2 regions of the Roseburia sp. AF42-8 genome follow, and region 2 is predicted to be linked to the other one. Evidence: predicted binding sites of a transcription regulator. Region 2 holds the regulator's gene; the other holds the start of a gene.
What was found. The regulator HrcA, encoded in region 2, represses chaperone genes, less so after heat shock. The targets are predictions, from matches to a motif close to TGTTAGCACTCNNNNNNNNNGAGTGCTAACA.

Region 1 (10,542 bases), on a different contig from region 2:
GGTGGAAGTACCGGGCTCCGAAAGCAAGTTAGATTGTGATCTGGTTCTGATTGCAGCAGGCTTCCTTGGAACAGAAGATTACATTGCCAAAGCATTCGGCGTAGACTTAAATGCCAGAACCAATGTGGCAACAGAAGCCGGTCATTACAAGACCAATGTGGAAAATGTCTTTACAGCAGGAGATATGCATCGTGGACAGTCCCTGGTTGTATGGGCAATCCGTGAAGGAAGAGAAGCAGCCCGTGAAGTAGACGAAAGTCTGATGGGATATTCTTATCTTTCCGTACAGTAATGAAAATTACAATATAATGATAGAAGAAAGTCGTCTGACTATGGTGCACCGGAGGGTGAGCTGTGGCAGGCGGCTTTTTCGTGGTTGACACATTCTGCTTTTGGGGCATAAAATAACCCTTGTGACAAAAAGAGCGAGAAGAAAACAGCGAAAGGACATAAAGAGAATGAGCAGGAAAGCAGTATTTTTTGATATTGATGGAACATTGTGGGACGAGCATTTTGTGATACCGGAGAGCACAAAGGAAGCAATCCGGAAGCTGCGGGAAAATGGACATCTGGCATTTCTCTGCAGCGGAAGAACCAGAGCATTTATTCAGGATGAAAGATTGCTGACACTGGGATTCGACGGAATTGTGGCAGGCTGCGGTACCTGGATAGAGATGGATGGAAAAACACTTTTTTATAAAAAATTAGAACAGGAATTGATAGAGGATACCATACATATATTAAAAGAGTATGGAATTCCTACGGTATATGAGGGAAGCCGGAATTTGTATATGGATCTGGAAGAATTTGAAGAAGACCCTTATGGCTTGAAACTAAAAGAGACATTGGGAGAGGATTTGCTGCCGGTAACGGGAAATGAAGCAATTATGGAAATCAGTAAGTTTTCCTGCTCCACACCGGATGATACTTATCTTAAGGTACTTTCCCATCTGGAAGAGAATTTCACACCGCTGGTGCATGATGCGGCATGTGCAGAGTTTGTTCCAAAAGGATTTTCCAAAGCGTCCGGCATCGAAAAAACCTGTGAGCTTCTTGGTATTGAGAAAGAAGATACCTATGCATTTGGAGACAGTATCAATGATGTGGAAATGTTAAAGCATGTGCAGCATGGAATTGCCATGGGAAATGGTACCAAAGCAGCAAAAGAAGCAGCGGATTATATCACAGCACCATTGCACGAAGACGGCATTTATAAGGGATTGGAGCATTTTGGACTGATTTCATAAACAAATCTAAAAAAAGTATTAAATCGTTACAAATTACAGAAAGTGAGAAAACGAGAGAAAAAACGAGATATTAAGAGTAAATATAAGGAAACAAGAGAAAAATAAAAAATGGTCAGGCTTGCGAAAAAGAGACGCAGAAACTATTATATGACTATCAGTTAGCACTCGGTTTGAATGAGTGCTAATAAAAAAGAAAGAAAACAAAGAGACCGAATCAAGGAGGCAATGAATCATGAAATTAGTACCATTATCAGACAGAGTTGTATTAAAACAGTTAAAAGCAGAGGAAAAAACCAAATCCGGAATTATCTTAGCAAGTGCTGCACAGGAGAAACCACAGGAAGCAGAAGTAATCGCAGTTGGTCCTGGCGGAGTGGTAGATGGCAAAGAAGTTACCATGCAGGTAAAAGAAGGACAGAAGGTTATTTATTCTAAATATGCCGGAACAGAAGTAAAACTGGATGGCGAAGAATATATCATCGTAAAGCAGAATGATATTCTTGCAGTAGTAGAATAATCGAATTGATAATTGGTAAATAAAACAAATAATAAAATAGGAAAATAGAAGAAAGAGGTAAGAAATTATGGCAAAGGAAATCAAATATGGAACAGAAGCCAGAACAGCATTAGAGGCTGGAGTTGATAAACTGGCAAATACAGTCAGAGTAACAATCGGACCCAAAGGAAGAAACGTTGTACTGGATAAATCATATGGCGCTCCATTAATCACAAATGATGGTGTTACCATTGCAAAAGAAATCGAATTGGAAGATGCATTCGAAAATATGGGCGCACAGCTTGTAAAAGAAGTAGCAACCAAGACCAATGACGTTGCTGGTGATGGTACTACAACAGCAACCGTTCTTGCACAGGCAATGATTCAGGAAGGAATGAAGAACTTAGAGGCTGGTGCAAACCCAATCGTTTTAAGACGTGGTATGAAGAAAGCAACTGAAAAAGCAGTTGAAACAATCGCAGCAATGTCTTCTAAAGTAACCGGAAAAGACCAGATTGCAAAAGTTGCATCTATTTCCGCAGGTGATGAAAGCGTTGGCAACATGGTAGCAGATGCAATGGAAAAAGTTTCCAATGATGGTGTTATTACCATTGAAGAGAGCAAGACCATGCAGACAGAGCTTGACCTGGTAGAAGGTATGCAGTTTGACCGTGGATACATTTCCGCATATATGTGCACAGATATGGATAAGATGGAAGCAGTTTTAGATGAGCCGTACATCTTAATTACCGATAAGAAAATCAGCAACATTCAGGAAATCCTTCCACTGTTAGAACAGATTGTTCAGTCCGGTTCCAGACTTCTTATCATTGCTGAAGATATCGAGGGTGAAGCTTTAACTACATTGATTGTAAATAAACTGCGTGGAACATTTAACGTTGTAGCAGTAAAAGCTCCAGGATATGGCGACAGAAGAAAAGAAATGTTAAAAGATATCGCTATCCTTACCGGTGGTCAGGTAATTTCAGAAGAAGTTGGTCTGGAATTAAAAGATGCTACTATGGCACAGCTTGGCCGTGCAAAATCTGTTAAGGTTAAGAAAGAGAACACCGTTATCGTTGATGGTGAAGGAAATAAAGAAGAAATCCAGGCAAGAATCGGCCAGATTCGTGCACAGCTTGAAGAGACAACATCTGAATTTGATAAAGAAAAATTACAGGAAAGACTTGCAAAACTGGCAGGCGGCGTAGCAGTTATCCGTGTTGGTGCTGCAACAGAGACAGAAATGAAAGAAGCAAAACTTCGTATGGAAGATGCTTTGAATGCAACAAGAGCAGCAGTCGAAGAAGGAATCATCGCAGGTGGCGGTTCTGCATACATCCATGCATCCAAAGAGGTTGCAAAGCTTGCTGAGACATTGGAAGGTGATGAGAAGACCGGTGCAAAGGTTATCTTAAAAGCATTGGAGGCTCCATTGTATTACATTTCCGCAAATGCAGGTCTTGAAGGTGCAGTTATTATTAATAAAGTAAAAGAGTCCGCTCCTGGTATCGGATTTAATGCAGCAACAGAAGAATATGTAGATATGGTAGAAGCTGGTATCCTTGACCCGGTTAAGGTTACAAGAAGTGCTTTGCAGAATGCAACATCTGTAGCATCTACATTACTTACAACGGAATCTGTTGTAGCAAATATCAAAGAAGATGCTCCTGCAATGCCGGCAGGAAACCCAGGTATGGGAATGATGTAATAAGAAAATAAAATATATTACTGAAAAGTAAGGATAGAGAGCTCCTGGCTGCGGATAATGCAGTCAGGAGTTTTACTATGCAGTTTTTTTCCTGATGTTAGTTTTTTGGGGGCAGTTGTTTTGATTTGCAAAATATGTTACAATTATTTCATTGTGTAACATGAAGTCTGAACAGCAAGGAGGAAGAAAAATGGGAAAGGTAGTTATTCTTACAGACAGTTCCAGTGGAATTCGTCAGGCAGAAGCGCAGCAGTTAGGGATTAGCGTATTACCAATGCCTTTTTTTATAAATGGTGAAACACTGTTTGAGGATATCAATCTGACACAGGATACATTTTATGAGCATCTGACAGATGGAGCAGAGATTTCAACATCCATGCCGGCAGTAGGAGACCTTACAGACCGTTGGGATGAGCTTTTAAAAGAATATGATGAAATAGTATACATTCCTTTATCCAGTGGATTGAGCAGTTCCTGTGAGACAGCAACAGCATTATCTTCAGATGAAGAGTATGAGGGCAGGGTTTTTGTAGTAAACAATCAGAGAATTTCTGTAACACAGAAACAGTCCGTATTTGATGCAATCAGGCTGGCAGAGAGTGGCAAGAGCGGAAAAGAGATTAAAGATATTTTAGAGGATGCAAAATTCCAGTCCAGCATTTATATCATGGTAGATACCCTTTACTATCTGAAAAAAGGTGGAAGAATTACACCGGCAGCAGCAGCACTGGGAACATTGTTGAAATTAAAACCGGTATTACAGATTCAGGGTGAAAAGCTGGATGCTTTTGCAAAAGCCAGAACGGTAAAGCAGGCAAAAAGCATTATGATAAAAGCAGTAAAAGATGACTATGCATCCCGCTTTAAGGAGTGTCAGGATGAGATGCAGCTTTGTATTGCATACACTGGAGATATAAGTGCAGCGATGGAATTCCGCAAAGAAGTGGAAGCAGAATTTGGGATTACAGACATTATGATGGATCCGCTTTCTTTAAATGTATCCTGCCATATCGGACCGGGAGCATTAGCACTTGCCTGTGCAAGAAAATTATAGGATTTAAAGTGTAAATTCTTGGTAAAATTGATTGACCAACCACAAAATATTGTGTAGAATTGAAATAGTTTAACTTGTTAATGTATAAAAGCAAGTAACATATCATGGTAAAACGAAGGAGGAAAATGAAAATGGCATTTTGTGGTAATTGTGGCACACAAGTGGGTGATGATGCAGATTTTTGCCCAAATTGTGGCCAGAAATTAAAAGGGGAGATGGAACAGCCGGCAGAGCAGGAAGCACCGGTACAGGAACAGCCGGCAGAACAGAAACACCGGTACAGGAACAGCCGCAGCAAGGACAGTTCCAGAGTCAGCCGCAGCAGGGACAGTTCCAGGGACAGCCACAGCAGGCACGCCCGCCTAAGAAACCATTTAAGATGACGAAACAGTTATGGGCATTGCTTATTGCAGTCATTGCAGTTGTAGTAGTTGCAATTGTTGCACTTGTGGTAGTGAAGAATCAGAAAAAGAAAGTAAATATCAACGATTATATTTCTGTAGAGTATAACGGATATGAAACAGCGGGAACAGCATATGTTGATTTTGACGAGACCGGATTCAGTGAAGCTGTTATCAAGGCACAGGGAAAGAAACTTAAAAATGTAAAATCTCTTGATGACCTTGACTGGAGTGACCTCACAGATTTGATGGGAAGTAGTAATTGGGATTTGATTGACAGTATTACTTTTGATGTGAAACCGGATTCAGACCTGTCAAATGGTGATGTGGTAACCGTTACTGCTTCATGGAATGAAGATTATGAGAAAAAAGCAGGAGTTAAAATTCTTTCCAAAGAACAGGAATTTACAGTAGAAGGACTGGAAGAAGTAAAAGAAGTTGATCCGTTTGAAGATATCGAGGTAACCTTCTCAGGAACACCACCTTATGTATATCCAGACTGGACCAATAATTCAGATGATGATTACTTACGTTATCTGTGGTTCAATTTTGAAGATTATGACAGTCTTGATGTCGGAGATACCGTAACTTTAACAGTTGATGAATCAGAAGAGAATGCATTGGCAAATGGTTACAAATTCACACAGACATCAAAAGAATATACTGTATCCGGAGTAGATTCTTATGTAACATCTGCTGCAGATATTTCAGCAGACAATCTGGATTCCATGAAAAATGAAGCAACAGATGCGTTAGATGCATATTTTGCAAATAACAATTCCTATATTGGAAATTCCGGATTCAGTTATGAAGGTTCTTATTATCTGGTTGCAAAAAACAGTGATACATGGGGTGATACGAACGTCCTTTATCTGGTATTTTCGACAACTGTAACCAGTGCAGAAAGTGCATTTGAGCCAACTGTTGTATACTTCCCGGTAAAATATACAAATATAATGGCATTATCTGATGGAAGCCAGAGTTTCAATACATACGGTGATATCGAAGGATATACTGATTTAGAGTATGATGACGGATGGTATAATGTTGATGGTTATACAGATGGGGCACAGATGTTTAATGATCTGGTTGTAACTCAGAAGGTTGATTATACTTACGAAGTAACTGATAATTTAACTCAGTTTGGAAACTAAAGGAGAAGGAAATGAATTCTGGAAATGATTTTACAAAGCACATTCATGTGAAAAATATCATTCGTCTGTTATCTATTTTATTAATGGTATTTTTCTTTGTGCCATCATTTATGGTATCCTGTGCAGGATATGGAAATATTAAAATCAGCGCTTTTAAAGCTATGACAGGTATTAAGATAGAGGGTGAAAGTGTAACAGATCCAAAAGTAATCTGCATTATAATGCTGTTGCTTCCAATCGCTATGCTGGCTCTCTGGTGCTTAAAGAGCGTATTAAAAGACAAAATTGCTGCAATCGCATCCGGAAGCTGTGCAGTTGTTGACTTTATTTTCTGGATTGCACTTTGCGTCGGAGTAAATAAGGAAGCAACAGATAATTACTGTACAGCGAAAGTTACAGCCGGATTTATATTTAATATATTGTTTATTCTGGCAATTGTAGTGTTGGATCTGTTGATTATTATCAACGTACTTCAAGCTGAGAAACCATTAATCAGACAGAAAATGATGAACGGATATCAGGGAATGCCACAGCAGAATATGTATGGAAATGTGCCACCACAGCAGGGACAGTTCCAGGGACAGCCAATGCCGCCACAGCAGCAGGGACAGTTCCAGGGACAGCCAATGCCGCCACAGCAGCCAGTACAGCCGGTATGCAGTAAATGTGGTGCTCCGCTTGTAGCTGGAAATAAGTTTTGTACCAAGTGCGGAAATCCGGTTGCATAAACTGGAATATGAAATAAGTAATAAGTAAACTACGAGAAACACGCTTTGCGAGCTACTCGCGTAAATAAGTAGAAGCCCCATCGTCTGATGATTCAGAGGATGGGGCTTCTTTTCTGCGTGCTGCAGCATTGCAGGCTCAGGATTTTATACAGCCTGACTGCAGAGCTGTTTCTTTTTCCGGTTCTTCCAAACAAGATAGGAAATCATAAGTGGTACACCGGCACCAATCCATGCTACCGGGCTTGCCAGACGGACTGACCAGTATCCATATGGATTTAAAAGGAGCCATACGACACCGACACGGCAAATCATTTCAAAGATACCGCTGACCATAGGCATGATACCTTTTCCAAGTCCCTGCAAAGAAGTACGATAAAGGTAAATAAGAGCAAGAAAGAAGAAAAAGCAGCTGATGGTATTTAAGTACTGTGTGGCATAACTGTAAATGGCTTCCGTCGGTTCGCTTAAGAAAAGGGAAACAATGGAACGGCCAAATACAGTACAGATGAATGCAGCAATTGCAACAGTTCCAAGGGCGATTCCAAAGGCCTTCTTCATGCCATCGAAGATGCGTTCGTATTTTCCGGCACCTAAGTTCTGACCACAGTAAGTAGACATTGTGGTTCCAAGAGCTGGCATTGGCTGGGTAGAAATTTGTTCTACCTTGGATGCAGCAGTAAAGGCTGCAACAGCACTGGAACCAAATACATTTACTGCAGACTGAAGAATCATGGAACCAACAGCTATCAGAGAGTAGTTCAAAGCCATCGGGATACCAAGTCCCATCATCTGGGCGGTTGTCACGCGGTCGATGTAGTAATCACTTTTTCTGGTGCGGAGAATCGTGAATTTACGGTACATATAAATAAGACAGAGAACAGCGGAAATACCCTGTGAGATTACGGTGGCATATGCAGCACCTGCAACATTTAATTTTAAAGTTACAATACAGAATAAATCCAGCACAATATTAAGAGCGGAGGAAAACAGCAGGAAGTATAATGGAGTCTTGCTGTCACCAACACCTCTTAAAATTCCGGAAACAACATTGTACATCATACTGGTAATGATACCCCAGAAGATAACCCGGATATAAGAGTCTGCCATATCAAGAATATTATCCGGTGTGTTCATAAAGATTAAAAGCTCCCGGGAAGTAGTAACAGTCAATGCGGTAAGAACCACGGAAATGATTATGGTTAAGAGGAAGGATAAAGCAACAATATGCTTTAAACGGCTTTCATCCTTTGCACCGAAAGCCTGTGATACCATAACACCGAATCCCTGGCAAGTCCGGATGCAAAACCAAGTACCAGAAACATAATAGAACCGGTTGCACCTACAGCAGCCAGGGCATCTTCTCCCAAAAACTGTCCTACAATGATGGTATCTACCATACTGTAGAACTGCTGGAACAGATTTCCGAACAATACAGGAAGTGAGAAGAAAAGAATTAATTTCAGTGGATTTCCGGTTGTCATATCTTTCGTCATAATTATAAGCTCCTTTCATAATTTTTTGCAGAAATGTTCTGCACTATATGAGAAAAAAGTACTATATTCTTTGGAAACGGGATTAGTATACATTGGTAAAATAAAAATGACAATGTAAAAATCAATTTAATTATGGTATAATTCGCTCATGAATACGAATTTAGAATATTACAAATTTTTTTATTATGTAGGAAAACTTCACAGTATTACATTGGCAGCAGAAGAACTGAATGTTTCACAGCCGGCAGTGTCCCAGGCAATCCGTAATTTGGAGCGGGAACTGGGAACCACCCTTTTCATGCGGACATCCAGAGGGGTGCGTCTGACTGCAGAGGGGCAGACACTTTACGGCTATGTGCAGCGGGGCTATGAGACCATCCGGGAAGGCGAACGCAAATTCCTTGAAATGCAGGAGCTGACCAGCGGAGAAGTATGTATCGGAGCCAGCGATATGACACTGCAGTTTTATCTGCTTTCTTATCTGGAACAGTTTCATGAGCAGTATCCGAAAATCAGAATTACAGTTACCAATGCACCGACACCGGAGACACTGAAATATCTGCAGAGCGGCAGAATTGATTTTGGTGTAGTCAGCACGCCCATGGAGACAACGAAGAATATGCATGTGATTCCGGTGCGTGAGATAGAAGATGTCTTTGTGGCAGGACGAAAATTTGAATATTTAAAGGGCGGTAAATTAAGCTATAAAGAATTGGAACATCTGCCGGTTATGTGCCTGGAGGGAAATACCTCTACCAGAAAATATGTAGAGGAATTTCTGCTGGGAGAAGGCGTTGTGATTCATCCGGAGATAGAACTTGCCACCAGCGATATGCTGATACAGTTTGCGAAAAGGAGCCTTGGCATAGCAAATGTGGTCAGGGACTTTGCCCAGGAAGAAATTGAAAAGGGGGAACTGTTTCAGATTACATTTAATAAGAAGATTCCTGCCAGACAGTTCTGTATTGTTTCAGATGACAGGGTTCCGTTGACTGCAGCAGCAGAAAAATTGTTGAAATTACTGCAACATAAGTAAAACTTATGTCGAGTATAAGGAATATTGACTTTACTTATAATATCTGATTCGGTATAATCAGAAAGTAAGAAGCAGAGAACTGGTTTTTACACCGGTTCTTTTTTGCTTTACAGGAAATTGCTTTCCTGTAAAGTAAAAAACGCTCCGCGAGTAGCTCGTAAAGCGTGTTTCTCATAGTTACGCGAGCAGCGAGAAGAACATATTTCTTATTATAAGGAGGAAATAAAAATGGTTACAGCAGTAGTTGGTGCAAACTGGGGAGATGAAGGAAAAGGCAAGATTACTGATATGCTTGCAAAGGAAGCAGATATTATTATCCGTTTCCAGGGTGGTGCAAATGCAGGACATACTATCGTAAATGATTACGGAAAATTTGCATTACATACCCTTCCATCAGGAGTGTTCTACGGACATACCACAAGTATTATCGGAAATGGTGTTGCACTTGATATCCCGAAGCTTTTCAATGAGATGAAGTCTATTACAGACCGTAATGTACCGGCACCTAAGCTTTTGGTTTCTGACCGTGCACAGATTGTTATGCCGTATCATGTGCTTTTTGATCAGTACGAAGAGGAGCGTCTTGGAAAGAAATCATTCGGTTCTACCAAGTCAGGTATTGCACCATTTTATTCAGATAAATATGCAAAAATCGGTTTCCAGGTAAGTGAACTTTTCGATGAAGATACTTTAACAGAAAAGGTAGACCGTATCTGTGAAATGAAAAATATTATGTTAGAGTATATGTACCACAAACCATTACTGGACAAGGCAGAGCTGTTAAATACATTACATGAGTACCGTGATATGGTAGCTCCGTATGTCTGTGATGTTTCTTTATATCTTGATAAGGCAATCAAAGAAGGAAAGAACATTCTCTTAGAGGGACAGCTTGGAACCTTAAAAGACCCGGATCACGGAATTTATCCAATGGTAACATCTTCTTCTACATTGGCTGCATATGGTGCAATCGGAGCAGGAATCCCACCATATGAGATTAAGAAAATTGTTACTGTATGTAAAGCATATTCTTCTGCTGTTGGTGCAGGCGCATTCGTCAGCGAAATCTTTGGCGAAGAAGCAGATGAATTAAGAAAACGCGGTGGAGACGGCGGAGAATTCGGCGCAACCACAGGACGTCCAAGACGTATGGGATGGTTTGACTGTGTGGCAAGTAAATATGGCTGCCGCATGCAGGGAACTACCGATGTAGCATTTACCG
Region 2 (10,542 bases):
CAATGCGGACTGCCTTTAAAGTCTCGGTATGGTCTTCGCCTGCCTCTAAATAAAAGCTGACTTTGCTTTTTCCTTCGTCTGGTGGAAGCTCCGGCGGAAAATCAATAAACATTTCTCCTGTTTCTTCTTTCGTCAATGGTACATTATCTTCGATTTCAATTCCTTCAATGCCATTTTCTGATAACATCATGCTGATAAAATCCTCAGCTTCTGTTGTTGTATCTATTGTATATTTATCCCATTTCATAGTTTCTGCTCCTGTTCTTATCTTAACCTTCTATTATAAAAAGCAAACATTTTAATCTTAACATAGCTTTTTATTTTTCGCAACTGTAAGGGAATCAACGGCAACCAGCAGACAGCTTCTTTAGATACATAGCGACGCCTATGCATGTCTGGTAACACAAAAACAGCGGAACATATTTCTTCTGCCCGCTGATTTTCCTGTTTATTGCTATGTCATTGCTGTGCTATTATTGCAATCTTATTACTGATATTTTACTTCCAGTTTCTGCATCAGCACCTGATATTCCCGGTTAATTTCCTGAATGGTACCGGTGTCTCCATTGAGATTATCCGGATGATATATTTTAATCAAATCCTTATAACGCTTCCGCAATGATTTTTCATTGCCCACGCCCATAAAGAACATTTCTCCCTTCACCACATTGGATGATTGGTTTCTATTCTCCTGTTCAAATTCATGTACTCTGCTGTAAAAGTCTCTCTGACGCTCCATTTTCTGCTTTTCGGCAGCAAGTTTCTGAAGTTCACTTTCTAATATTTTCCACTTCATGTCAAAAAGATGCTGTTCCCGCTTCATCCGCTCCTGTTCAAGATTCTTCTCCATCTCGAATTTCCGCTTCTGACGTTCTAACTCCCTCTGATGGTGTTCCATCTCGCGTTTGGAATTTTCCAGTTCTCTCCTTGTATGTTCCAGTTCCACAGTCTGCTGAAAACACCATTTATCAAACTGTGCTGCATCCTTCTTAATCACAGCGCTGTTATGCTGCTTCATAAATCTCTCTCCTTGTCTCATAAACGGTTGCCTAAATCAACATATGGTTACAAAAAACTTATGAATCAGAAACAGTATACAATATGTTGTCACAAAATGCAACAACGAGAAACTCACTTTTGCAGTTTTCCCGAATTATCACAATACTCAACTACGAGAAACACGCTTTGCGAGTTTCTCGAGTTATCGCGGTGCTCGCCAAATCTGCAAGCATGCGATTTTTCTCGCTACTCGCGTAAAAAAAGCTGCCTCCATTTTTCAGGAAACAGCTTTATCATTTTTATAAATCATCGAAGGACTCTTTAATTTTTCCCATAAATCCCTTTTTCTTTTTCGTGCCTGCCGCACCATTCTGTGTCTTTAATGAATTACCGGTCTCTGCATCAAACTGGCGCAGTGCCTCTTTTGCAGCTTCATTTAATCCGGTCGGGACCTGAACCACAAGTGTAACATACTGGTCACCACGGACTGCCTTGTTACGCAGGGATGGGATTCCTTTTCCTTTCAGACGGATTCTGGTGTCGGTCTGTGTACCAGGTTTTACTTCGTAGACCACATCGCCGTCGATGGTTGTAATTCTTACTTCTCCGCCCAATGCTGCCTGTGCAAAACTGATTGGTGCTGTTGAATATACATCCATGCCCTGTCTCTGAAGGATTGGATGGCGGGATACTACTACTTCTACCAGAAGATCTCCTCTTGGTCCGCCATTTACCCCCGGCTCACCTTTTTCACGGATTCTTACACTCTGACCGTTATCAATTCCGGCAGGAATGCTGACCTTAATCTTCTTCCTGCTGGCAATGTAGCCGGTTCCACGACAGTCCGGACATTTGTCACGAACAATTTTACCGCTTCCGTTACATTCCGGACAGGTCTGTACATTCTGTACCATACCAAATAAGGACTGCTGGGTATATACCACTTTTCCTTTTCCCTGACATTTGCTACAGGTCTCCGGACTGGTTCCCGGCTTCGCTCCTGTACCATGACAGGTCTTACATTCATCCTTTAATACTAAATCAATTTCTTTCTCACAGCCAAATGCTGCCTCTTCAAATGTAATTCTGACACTGGCACGTACATTGGCTCCCTTCATCGGTCCGTTGCTGCTGCTGCGTCTTCCGCCGCCAAAGAAATCTCCGAAAATGTCTCCAAAGCTTCCAAAAATGTCTCCCATATCCATACCTGAGAAATCAAATCCGCCTGCTCCGCCGGCACCTCCATCAAAGGCTGCATGGCCAAACTGGTCATACTGTTTTCTCTTCTCCGGGTCGCTCAGTACTGCATATGCTTCAGATGCTTCCTTGAATTTCTTTTCTGCTTCTTTATCCCCCGGGTTCATATCCGGATGATATTTCTTGGCAAGGACACGATATGCTTTTTTTATTGCTGCGTCATCTGCGTTTTTATCAACGCCTAAGACCTCGTAATAGTCTCTTTTCTGTTCTGCCATAATCTATTCCCTCTTTACCGTTTGTAAGGGTTGACAGTAAAACTGCCAACCCTTTCTACTGCTTTTTATCTGTAGAATTATACTTCTTTGTAATCAGCATCTACCACATCATCATCTGCGGAACCTGCAGCTGCTCCACCGGCTGCACCTGCTCCCATATCAGGGCCTGCACCAGCGGCTCCCTGAGCTGCCTGAGCATTCTCATACATCTTAGCAAATACTTTCTGTGCACTTTCCATCAGTTTCTCTTTTGCTGCTTTCATCTCAGCAACCTGATCCTCTGTCATGTTTTCAGCCTGTGGATTTGCATCTACTAAAGCTTTCAGTGCATTTAAGTCAGCCTCTACTGCAGATTTATCTGCCGCATCAAGGTTATTTCCAACCTGGTCTAATGCCTGCTGTGTCTGGAATACGAAGGAATCTGCATCATTTCTGGTGTCAATTGCTTCTTTTCTCTTCTTGTCCTGTGCTTCAAATTCAGCTGCTTCTTTTACTGCTTTATCGATATCTGCATCAGACATGTTAGATCCGGCAGTAATTGTAATATGCTGTTCTTTTCCGGTTCCTAAGTCTTTTGCAGATACATTTACAATACCGTTTGCATCGATATCGAAAGTAACTTCAATCTGAGGAACTCCACGACGTGCTGGTGGGATACCATCCAGACGGAACTGTCCAAGGGATTTGTTATCTCTCGCGAACTGACGCTCACCCTGCACTACGTTGATATCTACTGCTGTCTGATTATCTGCTGCTGTTGAGAAAATCTGGCTCTTTCTTGTAGGAATTGTTGTATTTCTCTCAATCAGTCTTGTTGCAACTCCACCCATGGTCTCGATAGACAGTGACAATGGAGTAACATCCAGAAGAAGGATATCACCTGCGCCGGCATCTCCTGCTAATTTACCACCCTGGATACAAGCACCAAGTGCTACACACTCATCCGGGTTTAAGGATTTACTTGGCTCTTTGCCTGTTAACTGTCTTACTTTATCCTGAACAGCCGGGATACGTGTAGAACCACCAACCAATAATACCTGGCCTAAGTCTGCATTGGTTACGCCTGCATCCTTCATAGCGTTCTGTACCGGAATTGCTGTTCTTTCTACTAAGTCATGTGTCAACTCATCGAATTTTGCTCTTGTCAAGTTCATATCAAAGTGCTTTGGTCCTTCTGCTGTTGCAGTAATGAATGGCAGGTTGATATTGGTTGTTGTTGCTGAAGACAACTCTTTCTTAGCTTTCTCTGCAGCTTCTTTTAATCTCTGAAGAGCCATCTTATCAGTAGATAAGTCAACGCCTTCTGCTTTCTTGAATTCGTCAATCATCCACTGTGTAATCTTGTTATCGAAATCATCTCCACCTAATCTGGTATCACCATTTGTAGATAATACTTCGATGACTCCGTCACCGATTTCGATGATAGATACATCAAATGTACCACCACCTAAGTCGTATACCATAATTTTCTGTTCTTTTTCGTTGTCCAGTCCATAAGCAAGTGCTGCTGCTGTCGGCTCGTTGATGATACGTTTTACATCAAGTCCTGCAATCTTACCTGCATCCTTGGTTGCCTGACGCTGTGCATCATTGAAGTATGCCGGTACAGTAATAACTGCTTCTGATACTTTTTCTCCTAAATATCCTTCTGCATCAGCTTTTAATTTCTGTAAAATCATTGCAGAAATCTGCTGTGGAGAATACTGTTTGTCATCAATGCTTACTTTGTAATCGGTTCCCATATGTCTCTTAATGGAAGAGATTGTTTTCTCTGCGTTGGTTACTGCCTGACGTTTTGCTGGTTCACCAATCAGACGCTCACCTGTTTTTGTAAATGCTACGATAGATGGTGTTGTTCTTGCACCTTCCTGGTTTGCTATAACGGTAGGTTTTCCACCTTCCATAACTGCCACACAACTGTTTGTTGTTCCTAAATCAATACCAATAATTTTACTCATGTTCTTATCCTCCTATGCTTAATTCGCTACTTTTACCATGCTATGTCTGATTACATTTTCTTTGTACTTGTAACCTTTCTGTAACTCCTCGGCTACTACATTCTCACCGAGTTCTTCATCTTCCACATGCATTACTGCATTATGGAGATTCGGGTCAAACTCCTGACCGGCTGCTTCAATCGGTGTTACACCAACTTCTGTCAGCACTGTCATCATCTGCTTATAAATCTTATCCATACCTTCTACGAAGCCATTGTTTTTGTCTTCTTCCGGTACAGCTGCAAGCCCTCTTTCAAAATTGTCGATAACTGGAAGGATTTTCTCTAAGATTGCACTGGCTCCCATGTCATACATCTGGCTCTTTTCCTTTTCCGTTCTCTTACGGAAGTTTTCAAATTCTGCCATCTGACGTTTCAGCCGGTCGGTTAAATCTTCAATCTGTTCGTCCTTCTTATCTTTCTTGTCTTTCTTTTTAAAGATACCTTTCTTTTTCTCCTCATCTTCTTTCTCTATTTCTTCCGGTTCAGATTCGGTATCTTCCGTTTTTTCTTCTGCCTCAACTTCTTTTTCTTCTGAGGCGGTATTCTGTGCTTCTTCCTGCTTTTTTGCATCCTCTGCTTCTAAGTCTTCTAATACTTCCTCAAGCACTTCTTCTTTCTTTTCTTCTGCCACTTCCTTGCCACCTTTCTATGCTATTCTTTCTTCGGCTTATCAAATATGCCTTCTAGTTGTGATTTCAAATTTTTCAGATTATCCATGACGTTCTCATAATCCATACGCTTCGGTCCGATAATTCCTATCGTTCCCTTCACGCCTTTACCAAGTTCATAGGTAGCTGTTACCACACTGCAGTCCTTCATGGTCTGAATTGGAGATTCATCTCCTATATAAACCTGTATGCCGTTCTCCTCATTGCTGAGGTTATCCGTCACCAGACTTACTAACTGTTTCTTCTCTTCTAACGCATCTAAAAGCTCTCCTGCTTTCTGCGAATCCGATAACTCCGGATATTTTAAGATATTCGTTGCACCGCTGGTATATATCTCCAAATCCTCGTCTTCGCTGATTGCTTCTGCTACTGCATCCAATACATCACTGATGACTTTGGAATGGATACCGGCTTTCTCTTTCAACACTGCTATGGTGCCCAGATTAATCTGATCTAATGACAATCCATTTAAATGTGTATTCAAAAGCATGTTAAGTTTTAACATATGCTCATTATCTATCGGCTCTTCTATCGGAATCATCTTATTTTTCACAAGATTGCCTTCCAATACGACAACTGCCAGAATATGTTCATCATCCACATTGGATAACTGGATGAACTTCAGGCTGTTGTGGTGATACTGCGGTGCTGTTATCATGGTGGTGTAATTCGTGTTGTTCGCCAACAACTTTGCCACCTGCTGCAATACCTGTTCCATCTTCTCCGTATGTTCAATTACGAACTCTTTCATATCGGATACTTCTTTGTCCTTCTCTGCAATCAGATTATCTACATAGAAGCGATATCCCTTATCGGATGGAATTCTTCCTGCCGATGTATGTGGCTGCAAAATATATCCCATCTCTTCCAAGTCCGACATCTCATTCCGGATTGTTGCGGAACTCAAGTTCAAATCCGTATACTTGGAAATGGTTCTTGAACCAACCGGCTCACCCGTTTCCAGATAGTTGCGAATGATTGCATTTAAGATTTTTGTTTTTCTTTCATCTAATTCGTTCTCGTTCATTCACGTTCTCCTGAAAATGAAACTTTTATAGGTATTTGGAAAAGCTTTTTGTACTGCTTTTTCTTTGTTGTTAGCACTCAACTTGAAAGAGTGCTAATTTCTATGTACTTAAGATAGCACCATTCGTTTTTTTTGTCAACAGCATTTTATAATTTTATAATTTCTTTAGATTTGTTCTGATTCAATGCGGTTCAACACCGCACTACTTAATCCAGTAAAAACTGGGCGAGTACATAGTTACTGATGTCCATACCGTGGTCGCTGAGCTTTATTACACCGGCTTTTTTCTCGATTAAGTCCTCTTCCTGAAGCTGGTTTAAGACTTCGCCATATACTGCTTCTATTTCCACGCCGAAAGTCTCTTTGAATTCTGTTCTTGTAACTCCCTTTAACATACGCAGGCCTAAAAACATGAATTCTTCCATCTGGGCATGGCGGCTGATTGCATCTGCACTCTCATGGAGATTCAATGCCGGTACTCCATCTATTTCCTTCGCCGAAATATTACCGCATGCTTTGATATACGCTTCAATCTCTCTTATATTACTGTAGCGTACTTCTCCAATCAAGGAAGCTGCCCCAAGTCCTACCCCAAGATACGGTACCCGCTTCCAGTATCCGATATTATGCCTTGCCTCTTTCCCCTGCTTTGCATAATTGGATACTTCATAATGCTCATAACCTGCCTCTGCAAGAATCTCCTGAGTCTTTTTATAAATTTCATACTCTGTCTCTTCAGATGGCAGATGCTCTGTCGGCTTTCCGGCTTCCCGGAGCACTGCCTCGAATTTGTATTTTTCATAAAATGGTGTTCCCTTTTCGATAATCAGGGAATAGGCTGAAATATGTTCCGGTTTTAATGCTATGACACGCTTTAAGCTGGTGACAAATTTCTCCGTACTCTGATAAGGCAGGGCACTCATCAAATCAACGTTGATATTTTCAAATCCACATCTTCTGGCACATTCATAATTCTCCAAGAACTGCCGGTAAGTATGGATTCTTCCTAATATCTTTAATTCATCATCAAAGGCAGACTGTAACCCTATGCTGAGACGGTTAATGCCTGCTTCTTTATAGGTAAGAAGTTTTTCCTCATTTAAAGTTCCGGGATTACATTCTATGGTAATCTCTGCATCTGCTTCCACCTCAAAGCTTACCTGAATCTGTTTTAAAAGAAGTGCGATATATTCCGGTGCTAAAAGAGACGGTGTTCCGCCCCCTATATATATAGTAGAAAGAGCCGGACGTCCCATTGTCTGTCCGTAATATCTGATTTCATGCAAAAGAGCACCCACGTAGCGGTTTTGTAACCGCTCGTCCGCAGGTGCTGATAAGAAATCACAATATTCACATTTTCTTACACAAAAAGGAATATGCACATAAAGTTCCATCTATGTTCTCCTGTCATCTATTTCTCATCTAACTTCAGTACACTCATAAATGCTTCCTGTGGAATCTCTACATTTCCCACCTGACGCATACGTTTCTTACCTTCCTTCTGTTTCTCTAACAGTTTACGCTTACGGCTGATGTCACCGCCGTAACATTTTGCCAGCACATCTTTTCGCATTGCTTTTACTGTCTCACGGGCAATTACCTTGCTTCCAACGGCTGCCTGAATCGGGATCTCAAATAAATGTCTCGGAATCTCTTCCTTTAACTTCTCACACATCTTTCTTCCACGCTCATAGGCGGTATCCTTAAATACAATAAAGGAAAGAGCATCCACTTCTTCTTTATTAATAAGAATATCCAGCTTCACAAGCTCTGACTGCTCATAACCCTTCATCTCATAATCAAAGGACGCATATCCTTTGGAACGGGATTTCAATGCATCAAAGAAATCATAAATAATTTCATTTAACGGAAGGTCATATTTAATAACTGCACGGGTCTGCTCAATATATTCCATACTCTTATAGATACCACGGCGTTCCTGGCACAAATCCATAATGGCACCTACATATTCGGATGTCACCATAATTTCTGCTGCAACCATCGGCTCTTCCATATATTCGATTTCGGATGGATCCGGAAGATTGGATGGGTTTGTCAATTCTATCATGGTACCATCCGTCTTATGTACCCGATATACAACGCCTGGTGCTGTCGTTACTAAATCAAGATTAAATTCTCTCTCTAACCGCTCCTGAATTACCTCTAAATGAAGCAGTCCTAAGAAACCACAGCGGAAACCAAAGCCCAATGCAATGGAAGTCTCCGGTTCAAACTGTAAGGCGGCATCATTTAACTGTAATTTTTCCAAAGCGTCACGAAGATCCGGATATTTGGCTCCATCTGTTGGATATAATCCACAGTATACCATCGGATTAACTTTCTTATATCCCGGCAATGGTGCATCACAAGGACGCTTTGCTTCTGTTATGGTATCACCCACACGGGTTTCTTTCACATTCTTAAGGCTGGCAGTAATATAACCTACCATTCCGGCTTCTAACTCATCACATGGAATGAACTGTCCGGCTCCGAAATATCCTACTTCTACTACATCTGCTTCTGCTCCGGTTGCCATCATGCGGATGGTTGTCCCCGGTTTTACGGAACCTTCCCGGATTCTGCAGAATACAATAACACCTTTATAAGCATCATACACAGAATCAAAAATCAACGCCTGAAGAGGCGCTTTGGCGTCCCCTTTTGGTGCCGGTAATTTATGCACAATCTGCTCTAATACTTCTTCCACATTCAACCCTGTTTTGGCAGAAATCCGTGGTGCATCCTGTGCCTCAATTCCAATCACATCTTCAATTTCTTCTACTACTTCTTCCGGTCTTGCACTCGGCAGATCAATTTTATTAATGACTGGAATCACTTCCAGATCATGGTCTAATGCCAGATATACATTGGCAAGGGTCTGTGCCTCAATCCCCTGTGCCGCATCTACTACCAGCACAGCACCGTCACAGGCAGCAAGACTTCTTGATACTTCATAGGTAAAGTCCACATGTCCCGGTGTATCAATCAAATTAAAAATATATTCTTCTCCATCTTTGGCATGATATATAATACGGACTGCCTGGGACTTAATGGTAATTCCACGTTCCCGCTCCAAATCCATATTATCTAAAACCTGCGCCTGCATTTCGCGGCTGGTCAGAAGCCCTGTCATTTCGATAATACGGTCTGCAAGGGTTGATTTACCGTGGTCAATATGGGCAATGATACAAAAATTACGAATCTTACTCTGGTCGATTGACATATATTTACTCCTTCTTTATTCCATGTTTCAAAAGGAAATCCGTCCACAGGGAATAATATTTCCCAGCAGGTGAATCTCATCATAAGTATATTCCGGATTCAGATTTCCTGTTTCGTCAGTCACTACTTCATTTACATCAATATAAAATATATCGTGATTATTTGCAAGCATTGCAATTCTGTCATTCCGTTCTTTGATTGCCGGATTGTTAAAAATCGGGTCGGTCTCTGACTTTTCCTGTTTTACATACATAATGCCCTGTAAGAAAATCAGTGCATCCGGCTGTAATTCCCGGATATGATTGACAGCTTCTTCATATGCTTTCATAAAGCTGTCTACTGTACCGGTTCCCATTTCGTTGATTCCAATCATCAGATAGACTTTACCAAACTGATGCTCGCTTAATGCTTCTTCAACGGTAATCTTCGCGCCGTTTTCCTCGACAATCGGCGTATCAAACATATCATAGACCGTAAGTCCGATACTGGCATAATAAGTTGCATTATCCCAGCCGCCATAGTCTCTTAAGCCAACGGTTCTGGAATCTCCGATAAATACTGCATCATCAAAATAATCCTGGGTTACATCGGTAAAAGTATAAGTCTTATCCACTTCTGCCTCCGTATCTGCAACTGCTTCTGTTGCTTCTTCCGTTGCCAGCCCCTCTTTGTCAGCATATACGCTTTCCAAATCCTCCTCCGGTTCTGCCTTATCCCATGGCAGAATGCCCTCTTTGGATGCCTGCATCATGCCAGCCACCGCCGGAACCTTCGGCCAGTCCTTATTATATTCTTTATATGCGCCCTTTGTTCCGGCTAATGCAACACCGCTTACCAGCAGCATACTGATTACCGTAACAATAAGAAGCGGACATTTCTTCCATTTCTTCATGACAGCCTCCCATTAAAAACTAAAATACATAAACGGATTGTTCAGTCCATTTGCAATCTGATAAATACAAATCCATAATACAACAAACAAAATTGCTTTCATCCACCACTTCTTCCAGCATTTTTTTAATATCTTATCCATAAAAGGAAGTGATACCACAAATGCCAATAGGAAAAACACTCCATAGGTTCTGCCGTATTTCAGATAATCGCCTGCATTGACTGCGATTCCGGTTCCAAAGAACGGGAACAGTCTTGCAA

Region 1: groES (co-chaperone GroES) is a predicted target of HrcA. The motif match lies at 1,404-1,434, and genes of this name have one in related genera.

What each region holds. Positions count from the first base shown of each region.
Region 1 covers NZ_QTVB01000016.1:5,974-16,515, forward strand. The annotation lists gene DW059_RS08370 (glutamate synthase subunit beta) at 1-292, shown strand, start outside; gene DW059_RS08375 (Cof-type HAD-IIB family hydrolase) at 459-1,247, shown strand; gene groES (co-chaperone GroES) at 1,480-1,764, shown strand; gene groL (chaperonin GroEL) at 1,832-3,454, shown strand; gene DW059_RS08390 (DegV family protein) at 3,645-4,508, shown strand; gene DW059_RS08395 (zinc-ribbon domain-containing protein) at 4,640-4,891, shown strand; gene DW059_RS08400 (hypothetical protein) at 4,888-6,063, shown strand; gene DW059_RS08405 (zinc ribbon domain-containing protein) at 6,075-6,791, shown strand; partial or broken gene DW059_RS08410 (MATE family efflux transporter) at 6,936-8,284, opposite strand; gene DW059_RS08415 (LysR family transcriptional regulator) at 8,433-9,320, shown strand; partial or broken gene DW059_RS08420 (adenylosuccinate synthase) at 9,549-10,542, shown strand, end outside.
Region 2 covers NZ_QTVB01000002.1:17,827-28,368, reverse strand. The annotation lists partial or broken gene prmA (50S ribosomal protein L11 methyltransferase) at 1-247, opposite strand, end outside; gene DW059_RS01170 (molecular chaperone DnaJ) at 488-1,018, opposite strand; gene dnaJ (molecular chaperone DnaJ) at 1,299-2,474, opposite strand; gene dnaK (molecular chaperone DnaK) at 2,552-4,432, opposite strand; gene grpE (nucleotide exchange factor GrpE) at 4,451-5,104, opposite strand; gene hrcA (heat-inducible transcriptional repressor HrcA) at 5,125-6,168, opposite strand; gene hemW (radical SAM family heme chaperone HemW) at 6,375-7,562, opposite strand; gene lepA (translation elongation factor 4) at 7,580-9,391, opposite strand; gene DW059_RS01135 (GDSL-type esterase/lipase family protein) at 9,419-10,282, opposite strand; gene DW059_RS01130 (MBOAT family O-acyltransferase) at 10,295-10,542, opposite strand, start outside.